Linked DNA regions of Tunturibacter psychrotolerans. The protein of the gene in region 1 binds, or shares a complex with, the protein of each later gene. Links are inferred from orthologs where the notes say so. Each region holds a gene or a part of one and is shown on either strand. Other genes may lie near its edges. The genes, in order: RBB77_RS18420 and hfq.

The links.
Region 2: the proteins of RBB77_RS18420 (region 1) and hfq are in contact, whole or in part, in a crystal structure (PDB 3VU3), measured with the Escherichia coli proteins. The link is inferred for Tunturibacter psychrotolerans from one-to-one orthologs.

What each region holds. Positions count from the first base shown.
Region 1 is NZ_CP132942.1:4,367,016-4,373,950, reverse strand. The notes cover bases 2,029-4,995. They hold RBB77_RS18420 (catalase), read left to right. Parts: upstream 2,029-2,441; coding sequence 2,442-4,550; downstream 4,551-4,995. Other genes in these bases: RBB77_RS18415 (hypothetical protein), read left to right, coding at 4,713-4,995. Outside these bases: RBB77_RS18435 (DNA topoisomerase IB), read right to left, coding at 1-319; RBB77_RS18430 (DUF4142 domain-containing protein), read left to right, coding at 589-1,098; RBB77_RS18425 (sensor histidine kinase), read right to left, coding at 1,332-1,883; more of RBB77_RS18415, read left to right, coding at 4,996-5,561; RBB77_RS18410 (alpha-amylase family glycosyl hydrolase), read right to left, coding at 6,264-6,935.
Region 2 is NZ_CP132942.1:2,163,004-2,167,742, forward strand. What follows is about bases 1-2,959. They hold hfq (RNA chaperone Hfq), read left to right. Parts: upstream 1-1,297; coding sequence 1,298-1,621; downstream 1,622-2,959. Other genes in these bases: RBB77_RS08990 (DegT/DnrJ/EryC1/StrS family aminotransferase), read right to left, coding at 1-1,045; hflX (GTPase HflX), read left to right, coding at 1,655-2,959. Also shown: more of hflX, read left to right, coding at 2,960-3,079; RBB77_RS09005 (F0F1 ATP synthase subunit B family protein), read left to right, coding at 3,448-3,915; RBB77_RS09010 (ATP synthase F0 subunit B), read left to right, coding at 3,912-4,634; atpH (ATP synthase F1 subunit delta), read left to right, coding at 4,634-4,739. UniProt on the Escherichia coli protein: RNA chaperone that binds small regulatory RNA (sRNAs) and mRNAs to facilitate mRNA translational regulation in response to envelope stress, environmental stress and changes in metabolite concentrations.

The DNA.
Region 1 (6,935 bases):
CCCGTACCTCGCGCCAGCGCGGGTGATATCGGCTCTGCTTCCGCCCCCTGGCATCTCGTCCGGTAGCCTGCAAATGTCCCTTCGGGTTAGTACAAATCCACACATCAGTCCAAGCGGGAGGTATGACCAATGACTTGATACGAGCGAGAGTCTCTAACTCGCGTACTTGCGCTCCCTCCGCGTCGAAGTAGCGAAACCCTTTCCTCCATCGCTTGCGCGTGATCCCGGGCTTAGCGTCGGAAACATAGCGCAGACCTGCGCTTTTCGCCGATTCAACTGGGTCGGTGACGATCTCTAAGTGCGGCATTGTCTTGGCCAAAGGAATTCCCCGCCTCTGAAACTGACAATTGGATGCAGAGTTTGTATCCGCAGAGGGCTGAATCCAACCCGAACAAGGGTTTAATCAACCGACCGCTTACTAACAATGGTAAAGGGCCCGAATTGATCTAGCCACAATAGCGGGTTGCCCCAGCCACTCCATCGCAAAGTATGTGCCACAACGGTGCAACGTTCAGAAGTGGGACCGCCTCTTACACAATGAACTCATGATCGAACTGTCGTTCGGTCTCGCCGCCAACTGGAGAAAACATGAAACACACAAGTCAAATAATTTTCTGCGCAGTCCTAGGATTTGCCGCAGTTCTAGCGCCCCTAAAAGCAAAAGCCGCCACTGACGACGACAAAAAGTTTTTGGCAATGGCAGCCCAATCGGACCAAAATGAGATTGCACTTGCCAAGCTCGCGGATGAGAAATCGACCAATGCCGCCGTTAAGGCCTTCGCGCAGAAGATGATTGCCGAGCATACGAAGATGACGGCAAGCATGAAGCCGTTCGCTGAATCATGGGGTTTGACGCCTCCCAGCGGTCCGGATGCCGATACTCAGAAAGAGATAGACAAACTGAATAAACTCTCGGGAAATGACTTCGATAAGGAGTATATGAAACAAATGGTGAGCGATCACTCCAAGGCATTAAGCGCCTTCACAAAAGAGGCGAAAGATACAAAAGACATGAAATTCCAAGCGGTCGTGCTTCAAGGAAAAACGGCCGTTGCTGCACACAAGAACATGGCGTATGACCTTGAGAAGAAATTATGACGTCGGCCGTTTCGCTGACATAGCGGAAGCCCTCTTATCACTAGGAGGGCTTTCTTATGCTTCCGCGCGACGAAGTTAGTGGGGAGTGTCTTCCCCTAGAATGGGGCCCACATGGGCCACCTGCGCACCTAAGTTGCCCACGGCTATCGAATAGGCAAGTTGCCACCATCACCACAGAAGGCAAATTGATCGAGACAAAGTAAAAGCGACTCAACAGAAGACGGGGCGGTTGTTCATACATTCCTCTGCGCCAGCTGCGCCAATGGCAGAGAGATGCGAAAGGAGGTACCCGACCTACCTTGTTTTCGCGAAAACCGAAAACGCAGTGTCCCTCGATGTTTCGAGACAATTCTGTGCGAAAGCCAGAGTCCAAGTCCGGTACCCGATATTTTGCTCGTGACGTAGGGTTCGAATAGACGAGATGAGAACTCGTCTGCGATACCTTCGCCGTTGTCAGAAACAAGGATGTGAACTGATTGGCCCCTGCTCTTTACCCGGACTGAGATTCTCCCTTGGCCACGTGGGAGAGCATCCACTGCGTTCAGGATCAGATTCGACAATACCTGCAATATCTCGCTCCCAAAAACAGTTGCTTTCGCAGGTCCTTGGAACTGCCGATCAACGCTGATTTGGTGTCTTGCGAGCTTATCCGCGTGCAATCGGAGAGCGGACTCCGCGATATCGACTAGATCAAATTCTTTCGCTTCCGCATGTTCTCGATGGAATGTTAGGGCCTGGCTCGTGACTCGACCGAGCGTTGCCAATTGCTCCTCGATGACGAGCATGTTTTCGAACACTTGCCTTGGGTCACCCTTTTGAATCTTGGTGAGATAAACAAGATTTGTAATCGCCTCAAGGGGATTGTTGACTTCATGCATGATCGCCCCCGCGTAGCGGCTGGCGACCGCAAGGCGCTCACTTCTTTCTAGCGCTCGTTCGGCCTAATTGAGTCGTTCTCGCAGTGTCTGCTCATTCGTCATGTCCATTGACGCTCCGGTGCAATGTCAGTGCTCCGTGCGCACTAAAGCCTTCTACTCTCTGACTACGTTGAACTGGATAAAGTTGGATGTCATGAACGACCGGATGAAAACGAAATGGAACGGCTAAATAAACTCGTCCTCGTTCATCCACCAAACAGGCAAATCCAGTTCTGGACCAGCCGGCCTCGGGCACAATTTCCCGTTTCATGAAGGCAGCCCCGATCGAAGGTCTATGCAGCGAAAACTTAAGAGTTTCAGCGGGCACACTTCATGCTCGTCTCGCATCCTACATTCATCGGTACTTAGCTTCGCACTGCGAGAATCCCTTTCTGCGTCGACGGTCCGGTATACAAGGGGAAAATCGTGAAAAAGACAACGAACCATGCGCCGGTCAAAAAGGACCGCGACGAAACAGGGAACGGCGGAGAATTACACCAACGTGCAGGTGGAACCCATCCCCAACTGACTACCCAGCAGGGGCAAGCTATTTCGGACGATGAAAACTCGCTCAAGGCATCCGCTACTTCACGACCTGGCCCGGTGCTACTGGAAGACTTTGTTCTTCGGGAGAAGATCAACCACTTTGATCATGAGCGTATTCCGGAGCGCATTGTCCATGCGCGGGGCGCGGCAGCCCACGGCTTCTTTGAACTTACGGAATCCTTAGAGAAGTTCTCCAAGGCTCGAGTGCTCAGCAAAGTCGGAGAAAGAACTTCAGTATTTGTGCGTTTCTCGACCGTGGCCGGAAACGCCGGTTCCTCCGATATGGCGCGCGATGTGCGCGGATTTGCAGTAAAGCTCTATACGAAGGAAGGCAACTGGGACCTGGTGGGGAACAACATCCCGGTCTTCTTCATTCAAGACGCGATCAAGTTTCCGGATCTCATCCATGCTGCGAAGCAGGAGCCAGATCGGGGATTCCCACAAGCGCAAACTGCGCACGACACATTCTGGGATTTTGTCTCTCTTACCCCTGAGAGCACCAATATGTTGATGTGGATCATGTCAGACCGCGCGATCCCCCGTTCCTTTCGGAATATGGAAGGGTTTGGGGTGCACACCTTTCGTCTTCTCAACGCGGCAGGTAAAAGCACGTTCGTCAAATTCCACTGGCGGCCCAAATTCGGGCTCCAGTCCGTGGTCTGGGATGAAGCCCTCAAAATCAGCGGTGGCGATCCTGACTACCACCGTCGCGACCTTTGGAACTCCATCAATGAGGGCAATTTCCCGGAATGGGAGTTGGCAGTTCAGTTGTTTGACGAGAAGTTCGTAGAGAAATTCGAATTCGATGTCTTGGACGCAACGAAGCTCATACCCGAAGAGCAAATACCCCTTCGCGTGATCGGTCGCATGGTGTTGGACCGCAATCCGACCAATTATTTCTCGGAGACCGAGCAGGTCGCATTCATGACCCAAAATGTCGTTCCGGGAATCGATTTCTCCAACGATCCGCTCCTCCAAGGTCGAAATTTTTCTTATCTCGATACTCAGCTGTCTCGTTTGGGAGGCCCCAATTTCGCGCAGTTGCCTATCAATGCTCCTAAATGCCCCATGATGAACTTTCAGCGCGACGGACACATGCAATTCGAGGTCCCTGCGGGCCGCGTGTCGTATTCCCCGAGTTCGCTTGAGGCCAATACTGCTCGCGAGGATTCACAACTAGGTTTTATCTCTACGAAGGAGCATGTTGAAGGGGACAAGTTGAGGATTCGGCCCGAGCTTTTCGCAGATCATTTTAGCCAGGCGCGTCAGTTCTTCTTCTCCCAAACCGAAACAGAACAAAACCATATCGTCTCGGCGTTCATCTTTGAGCTAAGTAAGGTCGAAACCGTGGCGATACGCGAACGCACGCTAGGCCAGCTCGCCAACGTCGACATGGGAATCGCGCGAAGGGTCGCAGACGGGCTTGGAATGCCGGGCAAGGTAACCAAGGTCGCTACAACAGTCCCGGCACGAGAGGACCTACCTCCATCTTCAGCTCTCAGTATTTTGAAGAAGGCGAAGAAGTCTCTGGAGGGCAGTTTGATCGGCTGTCTCGTCGCCGATGGCAGCGACGCGACAATCGTTGCGAACCTGAGAAAGGCTGCAGCCAAGCAAGGCTGTAACGTCAAGGTGATTGCCCCGAAGATTGGGGGAGCGAAGGCCAAGGACGGAACGGTGATCCCTGCCGATTTCCAGTTGGCTGGGGGGCCGTCCGTACTCTTCGACTGCATCTTCCTGGCACTTTCCGGCGAGGGTGCAGAGACGCTTTCAAATGAAGCTGCGGCCGTTGCTTTCGTGCATGACGGATTCGCTCACCTGAAAGTGATCGGAGCGACAGCGGAGGCCCAACCTCTTCTCGACAAAGCGGGCGTGATTGCCGACGAAGGCGTTCTTATAGTGAATCGAGGTGCAACAAGCAGTGCCTTTCTAGAGCGGGCCGCTCTGGGGAGAATTTGGAAACGCGAGCCGTCCGTACGCACCGTCTTTTAACAACGGACCTCGATCAGGATTGCTCACTTTGGCGGATTCAGGAAAACTGGGTTCACTATATGGGTTCACTATATGTGACCCCTGAGCAAACGACCCGGGTGCTCTTGAGCATCAGATGTAGCAGTTTGTAACCAGTGTCAGAACAAAAAGGGCGGCAACTCCATGGAACAGGTATTAACTGAAAAGCCTTTCAATTCCTATTCGAGTCACTTCGAACGTAACGAAGCGCACTCCTCCGGAGTCTCCTGGTCAGCGGTGATTGCGGGCGCCTTTGCGACGGCTGCTCTGTCGCTCATTCTTCTCGCGTTGGGTACAGGCCTGGGCTTGTCCTCTGTGTCTCCCTACTCCGGCTCCGGTATTTCGGCGTCTACTGTCGGCAAATCAGCGATCATTTGGCTGATCGTCATGGAGATACTGAGTTCTGCGATGGGTGGCTATTTGGCCGGACGCTTGAGGACCAAATGGGCCAGTATTCATAACGACGAGGTCTATTTCAGAGATACTGCCCATGGTTTTCTCGCGTGGGCGACAGCGTTCGTGATCACCGTTGCATTTTTGGCCACAGCTGCTACAACCATGATCGGTTCGGGTTCGTCTCCGACGAATCCAACTAAAAGCGGTCAATCTCGAGCCGAAGGCCTCGACCCCAATGCCTATTTCGTCGACACTCTCTTTCGCATGGATGCGAGCAAACCGGATGCGACGAATGCGGCCGCCTCAGTAGAGGCGGGAGCTATTTTTGCTCATGCGCTCGCGCAGGGGGATTTCACGACGGCGGATAAATCCTATCTCGATCAACTGGTTTCCGCGAGAACGGGCCTGCCTCAAACTGAGGCAGATAAACGGGTCTCGGATGTGTTCTCCAATGCCCAGCAAAGTGTAGAGGCGGCTCGTAAAGCGACGGCCCATACGCTTTTATGGATATTCTTGGCCCTCCTTATTGGAGCATTTTGTGCAAGCTTTTCCGCGACCATCGGAGGCAGGCAACGCGACAATGTGGTCACCGTATAAGAACGAACCGGCGCTCTGAGAAAGTATTCAATTGCTACGCAACCATAGATGGGGAGAATTTCAATGCGTTCTATCTTGCTCTTGTTATTAGGCGTCCCGATCCCAATCGTCTTACTGATTGCATTATTCAGTCATTAACATCGCCTTTGGCGAGCAGCTTTGGCCCATGCGGGAAAGTGATAGGCTCATGAAATGCTTTATCGGCTTGCCTTCCAGATGACTGGAGACGGGTATCTTCGAGTCACAGGGGTGGCCCGGGATTCTTCCGCCGTCTCTGCTCTTCATCTTAATGACAAAGTATTCGGCGCAACAGTTCGAGCTGCCCAGATGGCACCTTTTCAGACTCTCCGTCTTTTAGAAGCGGCGAGAGAGGCAGGAAAACAGCCAGGTGTTGATGTCTGTTGTGAGGCTGTAGAACTGACTCCGGAGCAAGTAGAGACCATGTGTTTACAGGCTGGCCGAGTCAAGATCGCTTGACAGCGTTTTAGCGGCACTCGTGAGTTCTGCGGACCGTTATGTCGTCCTAAATTTGTCGGCAATAAACAAAACCGGAGGTGGCCATTTCGGGGGCCTCCGGTTTTGCTGGCGAGGAAAACTAAGCCGCTTTCTTAGTCTTCCCGGTAGCGGTGGATTTGTCGGTTTTCTTTGCCTTCTCCTTTGCCGAAAACTCCTCCTTCACCTAGAGCGATGGCATCGGTATCCCTAGCGAGCGAGCTCGATCATTAACCCCTCTGAGTCTTCAAGTTCGACCAAGGAATCAACCTGCTCTCCCTCCCGATCGGAACGGATCGAGGCGATGACTGTCCCAGCTTCTGTCTTTGCCTGAACTGAGTCATTGCCCAAGTTCAACAAGACTAGGAAACGCTTCCCCACGCCGCGGCGCTCATAGCGCAACAGGTTCTCGTCAGCAACAACGGAAAGCATTTCGCCACTCACCAGCATCGGATACATGCGGCGAAGGGCGATTAGCTTGCGATAGAGATTCAGGAGGGATGATTCCTCTTGCTCCTGTGAAGCGACGTTGACGAACGTGTGATCGCCTCCGAGAGGCAGCCATGGTTTGCCGCAGGTAAACCCGGCCAGAAGGGAACCGTCCCATCGCATGGGGGTTCGCTCCGGATCGCGGCCCATCCCTATCCCCGGCTGATTCTTTTCTGCAGGGTCCTGCACCTCTTCCGGCGGAATCGGCACATTCGTCATGCCGATTTCCTCGCCGTAGTATATGGTCAGCGTTCCCGGAAGGGTGAGGAGCAACATGGCTGCGACCGGAGTTTGCTGAACCCCCACTCTCGTTGCGATGCGAGCGTTATCATGATTCCCCAGCACCCAATTGGGCCATGCTCCAGCTGGCAGAGCATTCACGTATTCAGAGAT
Region 2 (4,739 bases), 2.2 Mb from region 1 along the record:
GCTTGTAGCCAAGGTGAGCCAGGCTGGTTTGCAGGTGCAGGGGGACAGGGTAGTAGATCTCGCTGCCGATTTTTTGTTCTGTTAGGTAGCTGCGGAGTTCGTCGCGGCGGGGAGCGCGGATGACGTATTGATGAAACACGTGTCCGGCGCGCGGGTCGGTGATGGGGAGGACGACTCCTTCCTTTGCCGTGTCGGCAGTGAGGTTCGCTTTGCGGAGGAGTTGATCGTAGAAGAGAGCGTGCTCGCGGCGCTGCTGGTTCCACTTGGGCAGGTAGCGGAGTTTGACCTCGAGGACGGCAGCCTGAATGGAGTCAAGGCGGGAGTTCCAGCCGATCTCCTCGTGATAGTACCGGCGGCGCATGCCGTGGGCGCGGAGGATGCGGGCGTGGTCGTCAATCGCGGCGGACGTAGTGGTGACGAGGCCGGCGTCTCCCATGGCGCTTAGATTTTTAGTGGGATAGAAGCTGAAGGCGGCGGCATCGCCGAGGGCTCCTGCGGGGACTCCGTTCCATGTGGCTCCGAAGGCCTGCGCGGCGTCTTCGATGAGGAGGAGGTCGTGACTTTGTTTCAGCGTGGTGAATTGGTCCCAGTCGGCGCACTGGCCGTAGAGGTGGACGGGGAGGACGGCCCTGATGTTTTTGGTTGGGCTGGAATGTAAAAGCTCTTCCACCGAGACCGGGGAGAGGTTGAATGTAGTGGGGTCAATGTCAGCTAACAGAGGTGTTGCGCCGCAACGGAGGATAGCGCTGACCGTGGCGAAGAAGCTGAAGGGGGTTGTGATGACGGCGTCGCCGGGGCCGACGTTGGCAGCGGCCAGGGCGAGCCAGATGGCATCCGTGCCGCTAGCGCAGCCGATGGCGTGGGGCACGGCACAGACGACGGCTGCAGCGAGCTCGAAGCTGGTGACCTGGGGGCCGAGGATAAAGTGCTGCGAGGCGCATACAGCTTCGATGGAGTTCAGTATTTCCTGCCGGAGGGTAGCGAACTGGCGGGAGAAGTCAAGCATTGGAACGGGTTGCGAGTTACGGAGGGTCACATTTGCCATGGTATATCGCTCGTATGTAGCTGTGGGGACAGCGCCAGACTTTCATTCTGCATTGCAATGCGTCTAACGAAGTATTGCGTTCGTCTCTACAATGTGGCGAGGCAATTTGATTATTGCCGTGGATGCTCGTATTGTTGACAGTCTTGGCTTTAGGCTTAGCCGTTGGATGCGCTGAGTTTTGTTCTAAAGCCGATGGGTCACGGCAAACGCTCATTGCAGTATGAACATTTTTGGACAAAGGAGATCGGCCCCATGGAATCAAAGCCGGCACAGAACATTCAGGATACTTTTCTCAACACAGTGCGAAAAGACAAGAGTCCGATCACGATTTACCTGGTAAGTGGCGTGAAGCTAACGGGGAAGATTCGGTCGTTCGATAAATACTCCGTGCTGCTGGAGAACAACAGCCAGGAGCAACTGATCTTCAAACATGCGATCTCGACTGTAGTGAGTGGACGCGCGGGAGTACATGGCGATGTGCGGACCGACGTGAAGCCAGAAGTGCGGGCGTCGGTAGGTTCGGCTCCGGCTACTGGCGCGCCAGTACAAGAAGCGACAGGGACCCAAGGCCGTTAGCCGTTGACAACTGAAGGTGCGAAGATCGGTGGAGTGAAGCCCACGAGACGCAGTCTGGTCGAAGCGCAAGAGGCAGCGGCACGCCAGGCGCGGGGAGGTCTGTCGCAGGCGGAACGTGCAGTGTTGGTGGCTGTGGAGTTTACCGGTGAGCGGCGAAAGCTGACAGTGGCGGCGCGGCTGGCAAAGACTGCAGCGGCGGTTTCGGCTGGGACCGCATTGGAGGGTGGTGATTCTGTTTCTGCCCCGAAAGGTGCCGCGGACCTCGACTTTGATGCTTCGCTCGCAGAGTTTGAAGAGCTTGCGAGGAGCGCGGGCGCCGAAGTCGCAGCCACCCTCATCCAGCGTCGGCCGAGGCCCGATCCGGCGACACTGGTAGGGCACGGAAAGCTTGAGGAGATCGATGGCGTGATTGCCTCGACGGGGGCAGATCTGGTGCTGTTCGATCATGATCTTTCGCCGTCGCAGTTGCGAAACCTTGAGGCGAAGTTGCCGTGCCGAGTGATTGATCGAACGCAGTTGATTCTGGATATCTTTGCAAGACATGCACGGACGCGAGAGGGCCAACTGCAGGTGGAGTTGGCGCAACTGGAGTATCAGCTGCCCCGGCTGGCTGGACGCGGCAAGGCGATGTCCCAGTTGGGCGGTGGTATCGGTACACGCGGGCCAGGTGAAACGCAGCTAGAGACGGATCGACGGAAGATCAATCTGCGGATCGATCACGTGAAAGAGCAACTGGAGTCGGTGCGGCGAATTCGCCGGCAGCAGAGGCAGCGAAGAGAGGCGGTGCCGGTGCAGGTGGTTGCGTTGGTGGGCTATACCAACGCGGGCAAGAGCACGCTCTTCAATGCGTTGACCGAGGCGGGGGTGTTGGAGTCGTCACGGATGTTTGCGACGCTCGATCCTAAGCTTAGGCAGTTGACACTCCCTTCGCGAAGGAAGATTTTGCTCTCGGATACGGTGGGATTTATTCGTAACCTGCCACACACGCTGGTGACCAGCTTCCGGGCGACGCTGGAGGAGGTGGAGCGAGCGGAACTTCTGCTGCATATTCGCGATGCGTCAAGTCCGATGGTGGAAGAACAGAAGACGCAGGTCGAGAAGGTGCTCGCCGAACTGGATGTTTCGAAGAAACCCGTGATTGAGGTGCTGAACAAGATCGACCTGGTCGGGGACCACGAAGGTATGCCCATGGGAGCGCCCGGAAGCGTGGCCGTATCTGGCCTGAAGAAGCTGGGGCTCGATCATTTGATGGCAGCGATCGATGCGGCGTTGGTAGTGGATCCGCTGGTTGAGATGCAGTTTCGCCTGCCTCAGTCGGAGGGGGCGGTGTTGGCTGCGCTGGAAGCTGGAGCTGTCGTCGAAGGGAAGCGCTTTGAGGGAAATCTGGCCTTTGTTACGGCACGAGGGCCGGCTTCGTTGCTGAACAGGTTTAGGAGATTTCGTGAAAAGGTTCGTTGAGCCCAGAAAAGCCTCTTAACTAGCATAGGCCGCCTGATGGGGAGCGGAGGTGGTGTCCCCAATCACGCGACCTATGTGACCCAGATCTTAGGGTCCAGGTGGTACTTGTCAGTCTAGTCCTTTGGTTCAGGAAGTCAAAGGGAAGTTGAAATTATCTGCACTGAGGCTGGGCTACGGCAATTGCGCGAATATCGTTCAACGTGGGCGATATTCATCAGATACTTGGTTGACACTGTTGTAATCGCTTTGCTAAAACTAGGTGTACCTCGAACTAACATGCAGCGCCTGCGCCAGTATTTTCTGGAACACGGTAGCGGTGTGAGACCGCTCACTACAGGACTTCCAAGCGGCCCCGGCCGACCCCATTCATGGATCAGATACTGAATCAACTCGGTGAACTTGTGCTCGGCTCTGTGCCGACTATTGTTCTGTTTATTTTGCTAGTGGCAGCTTATGGATTGCTGGTTCGACGACCATTGGATCGTGTGCTGGCTGAGCGGCGTGCTCGTACCTCAGGTGCGATTGAACAGGCGCGCAGAGCGATTGCAGCGGCTGAGGCTGACACTGCGGCTTACGAAGAAAAGTTGCGCAACGCCAGGGCCGAGATATTTCAGATGCGCGATAAGAGGCTGAAGCAGTGGAACTTGGAGCGGGAAGCAGCCTTGGCCCAGGCGCGTCAGCACATGCACGATCGCGTTAGCGGAGCCAAGGTGGAGATTGAGCAGAGTGCGCATGAGGCTCGACTCCAAATCGCAGGAATGAGCGAGGAGTTGAGCTCGCGCATTGTTAGTGCGTTGCTTCCAGCCGATGTGCGGGCGACGGAGGTGGCGCAGTGAAGATTTCTTTTGTGAAGCGGCTACTGCCAGCCGCAATCCTGATGGGTTTGTTGTTCCTGCCGGTGTGCCATCTGAGGGCGCAGGACTCGGGCGCTACCAAGGTGGATGCCGGACATGATGCGTCTGAGAACGTGTCGTCGGAGCAGGGCAAGCAAGAAGAAGATGAGAACGACAAGTATCTTCATTCAACAGCCGTTCGTGCGTTAGGTGCAAAAGCTGGCTTGAACGCGGAGCAGGCGGCTACCGCGTTTACGGTTGCGAATTTTGTAGTTCTGGCGGCACTCGTTGGCTGGTTCCTGGCGAAAACTTTGCCCAAGACGTTCCGCGATCGAAGCACGGCGATCCAGAAGCAATTGGTGGATGCGCGAACGGCGACCGAAGATGCCAATGCTAGATTGCGCAGCGTGGAAGATCGGTTGAGCAAGCTGGACGGTCAGATTGCGGCAATGCGAGCCCAGGCAGAGAAGGATTCCACGCTTGACGAGCAGCGCATTACTGCGAGCGTGGAAGAGGAAAAGCAGAAGATTCTGGCGACGGCGGAGCAGGAGATTGCTGCTGCGACGGCGCTGGCGCAGCGTCAGATTCAGCAGTACGCAGCAGAGCTTGCCATTGAGCAGGCAGCGCATAAGTTGGTGGTGACGGCGGAGACCGACCGGCTGTTGGTACAGAGTTTTGCCCAACGGCTTGCAGGTGGCGACTCGAAGAAAGGACAAAACTGATGTCGGTCCTTTCCTTGCGGTACGCTCACGCGTTTGCCTCGGTGGCGGCTTCCGCCAATCTGAATGCCGCCGTGGCGGAACAACAGCTCGGCGATTTTAGTGGGA